DNA from 2 places in the Methylovirgula sp. genome. Region 1 is predicted to be linked to the other one. Evidence: predicted binding sites of a transcription regulator. Region 1 holds the regulator's gene; the other holds the start of a gene.
The links. Region 1 encodes PhoB, which activates phosphate uptake and scavenging genes when phosphate is short. Its sites were predicted from a motif close to TGTCATNNANCTGTCAT; they were not measured.
Positions count from the first base shown of each region.

Region 2: the regulator PhoB is predicted to act here: its motif matches at 1,940-1,956, upstream of WDN02_RS10720 (RNA degradosome polyphosphate kinase).

Region 1 is NZ_JBBCGP010000001.1:1,344,793-1,348,203, forward strand. Features, by position in the region: gene pstB (phosphate ABC transporter ATP-binding protein PstB) at 1-483, shown strand, start outside; gene phoU (phosphate signaling complex protein PhoU) at 511-1,224, shown strand; gene phoB (phosphate regulon transcriptional regulator PhoB) at 1,232-2,020, shown strand; gene WDN02_RS06625 (hypothetical protein) at 2,073-2,234, opposite strand; gene WDN02_RS06630 (autotransporter domain-containing protein) at 2,466-3,411, shown strand, end outside.
Region 2 is NZ_JBBCGP010000001.1:2,191,050-2,194,460, reverse strand. Features, by position in the region: gene WDN02_RS10720 (RNA degradosome polyphosphate kinase) at 1-1,766, opposite strand, end outside; gene WDN02_RS10715 (hypothetical protein) at 2,093-2,314, opposite strand; gene WDN02_RS10710 (nitroreductase family protein) at 2,339-2,935, opposite strand; gene yidD (membrane protein insertion efficiency factor YidD) at 3,044-3,391, opposite strand; gene WDN02_RS10700 (iron-sulfur cluster assembly scaffold protein) at 3,381-3,411, opposite strand, start outside.

The DNA of each region.
Region 1 (3,411 bases):
CAGAAGCCGACGCCCTTCCCGATGTCGATCTTCGACAATATCGCTTTCGGCGTTAAGCTTTACGAGCGCGTGTCACGCGCCGATCTCGAAGGACGGGTGGAAACGGCGTTGCGCGGCGCCGCGCTTTGGGAAGAGGTCAAGGACAAGCTCAACGCCAGCGGCCTGTCGCTCTCCGGCGGTCAGCAGCAGCGCCTGTGCATCGCCCGCACCGTCGCCATCCACCCGGAAGTTATCCTTTTCGACGAGCCCTGCTCGGCGCTCGATCCGATTTCCACCGCGAAAGTGGAAGAGTTGATTGACGAACTGAAAGATAAGTACACGATCGCCATCGTCACGCATAACATGCAGCAGGCGGTTCGCGTCTCCGAACACACGGCCTTCATGTATCTCGGCGAGCTCGTCGAGTTTGGACTGACGCATCAAATCTTCACCGCGCCCGAAAACCAGCGGACGCAGAATTACGTCACCGGCCGCTTCGGCTGAGGTTTCCGGTTTCAGGACCCTATTGCCATGACCGATCATACCGTCAGAGCCTACGACGACGAGCTCGAAGCCCTTGGCCGCAAGATCGCGGAAATGGGCGGCATCGCCGAGCAAATGCTGAGCAATGCGATGGATGCGCTCGCGACGCTTGATTCCGATCTTGCGCGCGTGACGATCTCAATGGATTTGCGGCTCGACGTGCTGCAACGCGACGTGGAAGAGCAGGCGATCCTGACGATTGCCAAGCGCCAGCCGCTGGCGGCGGATTTGCGCGAGATCGTCGCGGCGATCCGTATTTCCGGCGATCTCGAACGCGTCGGCGATCTGGCCAAGAATATCGCGAAGCGGGCGTTGAAGCTGTCTGGTGAGACGCGGCTCCCCCGCGCCATAGTCGGCCTGAAGTCGATGCATGAGGCGGCCGCGATGCTGTTGAAGGACGCGCTCGATGCTTATGCACTGCGCGATGTTGAACGCGCGCGCATGGTCTGGACGCACGATGTAGAACTTGATGCGCTAGAAGATTCGGTTTTCCGCGACCTGCTGACGTTCATGATGGAAGACCCGCGCAATATCTCGTTCTGCGCGCATCTCCTCTTCTGCTCCAAGAACATCGAGCGGATTGGCGACCATTCCACCAATATCGCGGAAACAGTTGTCTATTTGGTCACCGGAGAAAGTCTGCCGATGGATCGGCCGAAAGGCCCCTCGCCCGCGGCCGATTATCTGCCCATGCCGAAGTGAGTCCTAGATGAACGATCAGATCGTCTCAGTTCCGGATGCGCGCTCGCAGCAAGACGTGCGAACCGCGCCGCCCCGGGTCAATTCCGCCGCCGTCGCGCCGCCGCGTATTCTTGTCGTGGAGGATGAGGCCGCGCTCAGCCTGTTGTTGAGCTATAATCTCGAAGCCGAGGGCTTCATCGTCGAGCGTGTCGAGCGCGGTGACGAAGCGGAGTTGCGGCTGGTCGAGTCGCCGCCCGATCTCGTCATCCTCGATTGGATGCTGCCTGGCGTCTCAGGGCTCGAAATCTGCCGGCGCATGCGGGCACGCGATGCAACGCGCAGCCTTCCAGTCATCATGCTGACAGCGCGCGGCGACGAGAGCGAGCGGGTGCGCGGTCTCTCGATCGGCGCGGACGATTATATCGTCAAGCCATTCTCGGTTCCCGAGCTGATGGCGCGCGTACGCGCCTTACTGCGCCGCGCCCGTCCGGATCGTGTCGCAGCGCTGCTTATTGCAGGCGATCTTGCGCTCGATCGGGAAAATTGGCGCGTCAGCCGCGGCGATCGGAACGTCCATCTTGGACCGACCGAATTCCGCCTGCTCGAATATCTGATGGCCAAACCCGGCCGCGTCTTCTCGCGCGCGCAATTACTGGATTCGATCTGGGGTTTTTCGGCCGAGATCGACGAGCGCACCGTCGACGTTCATGTCGGCCGGCTGCGCAAGGCGTTGTCGCTGGTCGGCGAGCGCGATCCGATCCGCACGATCCGCGGCGCCGGCTATTCCTTCGACGAGACGTTCGGCAAGACCGAATAGGATTGCAGGTCGATACTGTGGCCGACGCTCGGCCACCCCCGCCTTGCATAGATCATCGCAGCTTAACGGCCACCGTGGTTTCCGTGTTACGCGCTGCGGATTTCGAACCGGGACCCTTCTGCAAATAGAGCGCGGCCCAGGTTTCCGCGCGGCGGCCAGCGATACGGGCACGCTGGCGGCGGCCTTTTGCTGCGATCGATGGGTCCGCATTCATTGTTGCTCCTCGACCATGCGCAGAAGCACGTGGATTCTTTATACGTGAGTGTGTTCGCCGTGTAACAGAATTCCGAAAAGCGTCCGCGTTCTCATTAATAACGGCGTTGTGAACCCAGCTCGTATTGTGCCGCTCACGTCAAAAGCTACGCTGGCCCGTGCGGCTTAAAATATATTTCCACGCCGTGATCGGACACCGGCCGCGCAGCGCATTATTGTTCGGGGATCTCTTGTGACCAAAGCCGTTTTCGCCGCCACGCTGATTCTGGTGTTTGCCGGAACGTTCACAGTGGCTATGCCGGCGCAAAGCTTCGCGCAGGTGACTGGCGGCGATGGTGCTACCGTCGCCACCGACGGCGGCGGCGGTGGTGGTGGTGGCTTCGGCGGCGGCAGTGGTGGCAGCGGCGCTCATGGCGGCGCCAACGGCGGCAATGGGACGGGTGGTCAAGGGTTGGGCCAGGGTGGCGGCGGCGCCGGTGTCGGCGGCGGCGGCGGCGGCGACAATGCCGGCTCTCCTGGGAGCGGGACGATTGATGTACTGACGAATACGGGCACCATCCAGGGCGGTGCGGCCACCTTCGCCGGCGGCGGCGGTGGCGCGGGTATTGGCGGTGGCGGCGGTGCAGGCGCCGGCGGTAACAGCGGCGGTGCCGCCGGCTTTACGATTACCAGTTCCACGATCATCAATTCCGGTATCATCGCCGGCGGCGATGGCGGCACCGACATTGGCGAAGACGGTAGTGGTGGCGGTGCAGGTATTGGCAGCGGCGGTAATGGCTTCAGAGGCGGCGCCATTGGTGGTGGTGACAACGCTGGCGGCGCTGGGCTCAATGGTCTCACAATTATCAATTCGGGGACGATTGAGGGCGGTAACGGCGGGGCTGGGACTGACAGCGCTGGTGCTGGCGGTGCCGGCATTGACGGCAGCGGGCTGACCGTCACCAATTCAGGTACAATCTCCGGCGGATTCGCCGATGGCGGCTCGGGGACGCAGGCCGACGCGATCGAATTCACCGGCGGCGCCAACGAAATTTCACTCTCCGGCGCATGGCATCTGAACGGCGGCATCGCGCTCGATACGACCAGCACGAACGTCACGTTCGTGCAGAGCTCTGCGGTAACTCTTGCCAACACAATCAGCGGACTAGGCGCTATTGTGCAGGATGGGCCGGGGACGC
Region 2 (3,411 bases), 850 kb from region 1:
ATATTTTCCGAAAGACCCGGCACGCCCGGCCGCAAGCAGCAGATGCCGCGGATAATCAGATCGATCTTCACGCCGGCGTGGCTCGCGGCATAAAGGGCATCGATGATCTCGGGATCAACGAGCGCATTGCATTTGGCCCAGATCGCCGCCGGCTTGCCCGCGCGGGCCAATTCCGCCTCGCGCGCGATGTGATCGAGCAGCCGCTTCTTCAAATTGATCGGCGAGATCGACATGCGCTCCAATTGCGCCGGCTCGGCATAGCCGGTGATGTAATTGAAGACGCGTGAGACATCGCTCGCGATTGCCGGATCGGCCGTGAAGAACGAAATGTCAGTGTAAATGCGCGCCGTCACCGGATGGTAATTGCCGGTGCCGAGATGGCAGTAGGTTACGAGGCCATTGCCTTCGCGCCGCACGACCATCGACAGCTTGGCGTGCGTCTTGAGCGCGATGAAGCCGAAGACCACCTGTGCACCGGCGCGTTCGAGATCGAGCGCCCAGCGGATGTTGGCCTCTTCATCGAAGCGGGCCTTCAATTCGACGAGCGCGGTAACCGATTTGCCGGCCTCCGCCGCCTCGATGAGCGCCCGGACGATCGGACTGTCGGCCGATGTACGATAGAGCGTCTGCTTGATCGCCACCACCGACGGGTCGGCCGCAGCCTGTTTCAGAAATTGCACGACGACGTCGAAGGACTCGTACGGATGATGGACGACGAGGTCTTTCTGTTTGATAGCGACGAAGCAATCGCCGCCGTTCTCGCGAACCCGCTCGGGGAACCGCGGATTATACGGCTTGAACTTCAACTCCGGCCGATCGACGGCGCCAATCAGCGTCGAAAGTTCGTTCTGCGCCAGCATTCCATCCAGGACGAAAATTTCGTCGTAGGCGACGTCGAGTTCTTCGGCGACAAAATTGCGCAATTGCTCCGGCATACGCCCATCGACTTCAAGCCGGATAACCGAACCGCGGCGGCGGCGCTTCAACGCCGTCTGGAAGAGCAGCACAAGATCTTCAGCCTCTTCCTCGACCTCGATATCGCTGTCACGGATGACGCGGAAAATACCGGAGCCGCGCACCAGATAACCGGGGAACAGCGCCTGCGTGAACATGCCGACAAGCGTCTCAATGGCGATGAAACGCTGGGTGTTTCCCGACGGCGGCAATTGAACAAAGCGGTCCGCCTTGGTCGGAAGACGTATCAGCGCTTTGAGATGCCGGTTCTCGCGTGGCTCGACCAGTTCGAGCGCGACGGTGAAGCCGAGATTGGGGATGAATGGGAACGGATGCGCCGGATCGACGGCCAGCGGCGTCAGCAGCGGGAAGACATGCTGCAGGAAATATTGTTCGAGCCACGCGATGTCGGCGGGCTCTTGATCGCGCGCCTCAAGCAGAACGATGGAATTGGCTTTCAATTCCGCGCGCAGCTCGCCCCAGCGCCTCTGCTGCTCGGCCGCAACCAAGCCAACACGCTCGCGAATTTTGGCCAATTGTTCGGCCGGTGTCAGTCCGTCCTCGGACGGTGTCGAAACACCCGCCCGCACCTGGCCGCGCAGGCCCGCAACGCGGACCATGAAGAATTCGTCGAGGTTGTTGGCGGAGATCGACAGGAACCGCAATTGCTCCAGCAGAGGATGATTGCGATTCGAGGCCTCCTGCAGGACGCGACGGTTGAATTCGAGCCACGACAATTCGCGATTGATGAACCGCTCCGGCGAATGGACGAGGTCGGGATCCGGTACGGCTCCTTCGGCGATATTATCCATGATCGAGATCGAGGCCGCGGGCGACGAATCACCGGTAAGCGCCGGATCGACCGGCGGCGGAACCTCAACAGCCTCTTCGACTTCGGTTGCCACTTCGACGGGTTTCAGCTGATCGCCTTTGGACTGCACGGCACTCTCTCCTTCGCTTCGCCCGGCGACGCTGCCTCCCACTGATGACGTTACCATGACTTTCGCACGATATCGACGCACCGGCGAAAAGGTTCACACCTTTTCGATATCGCGTAAAACCTTATAAAATAAAGGTTTTCAGACACATCACGGGCGTTGCCGGGCGCAAGTTCGCTACGCGGTGCGAGACGATAATTTCACTCGTCGCCGTGCGCGCGCTCGTCGATCGTGATCGTATTGATGTGCGTGAAGTCGACGGAGACCGGTTGCTTCTCCCGCGCCGCCGCGAGCTGGAACGTCTTGATGACATGCTCCAGACGGCGAAACGCCTCTTTATATTCTTCGCTTGTTTCGGAAATGCCGAGTGGCGCGAGGCAGAATTCGATGATCTCGCGCGGCCGGTTCAATTTGGTGCTCATGGCAATTCTCCCGAGATGGATGTGCTAGGCGGGGAAGCCGCCCCTGAATGTGAATTCGCTTTGCGGCTTGCGGCCGTTCGGCAGCTCGCGGGCCTGCAGACCTTCCGGCAAAATGCTCGGATCACCCTTGCGGCCGACGGCGATAGCGGCTTCGGGACGATAATCCTCCGGCAGATTCAGCGCCGGTCCCGTGCGTGCGACATCAAACCCGCCCATCGCATGGGTCGCCCAGCCGAGCCGCTGCGCTTCGAGCGCAAAATAAGCCCACGCCGCACCGGTATCGAACGAATGGCTGCGCGTGGTGACCGGCGTGTCGCTCCCGGCCGGGAGGTTCGTCGTCTTGGAGGCGAGCACAAGCAACGCGCCGGCATTCTTCGCCCAAACCTGGTTTCCTTCGAATAGAAGACCGAGAAACGTGTCGAATTCCGGTGTGCCGCGCAAAGCATAGAAAAAGCGCCACGGCTGCAAATTGGACGACGACGGTGCCCAACGCGCCGCCTCGAATAGACTGCGCAATTCCGCCTCTGGAATTGCTTCGCCGGTGAACGCCCGCGGTGACCAGCGGCCGATAAATTGCAAATCGACCGGATAATCGGCCACACGCGGATTGGTTGCGCTCACGTCATTCCCTCATTCCCAACGGCTTCGCAAAGCCCGACAAACACGCCGGTCTTTTAGTGGATTTGTCGGATCAACGACAGTCAATTGGCGATGCGGCCAAACGCGCCTTTACTGCTTCGGTGCTTTGGGGGTTTCGGCCTCGCATTCGAACCGCCTGTGCGGACGAGCGAAAAATACTCCGAACCTTCGCCGCAACGGGACAACCTTCTCCGGGACCGGATCGTAGCCCGAAGTTCCCCATGGATGACAGCGACAGATCCGGACCGCGCCCAGGCGGCTCCCCAAGATAAGGCCATGCCGCTGAATCGCCTCATCTGTATAGGCAGAACAGCTCGGCTCATGCCGGCAAGACCGGCCGATAAAAGCCGAAAGACTGAGCTGATAGGCGCGGATCAGAAGATGCGCACCGCGGCGCGGCAGAAGCTGCCAGTCATTGAGCTCGCCGTCAGAAGGCATCCTGCGAGACCTTTTCCCGC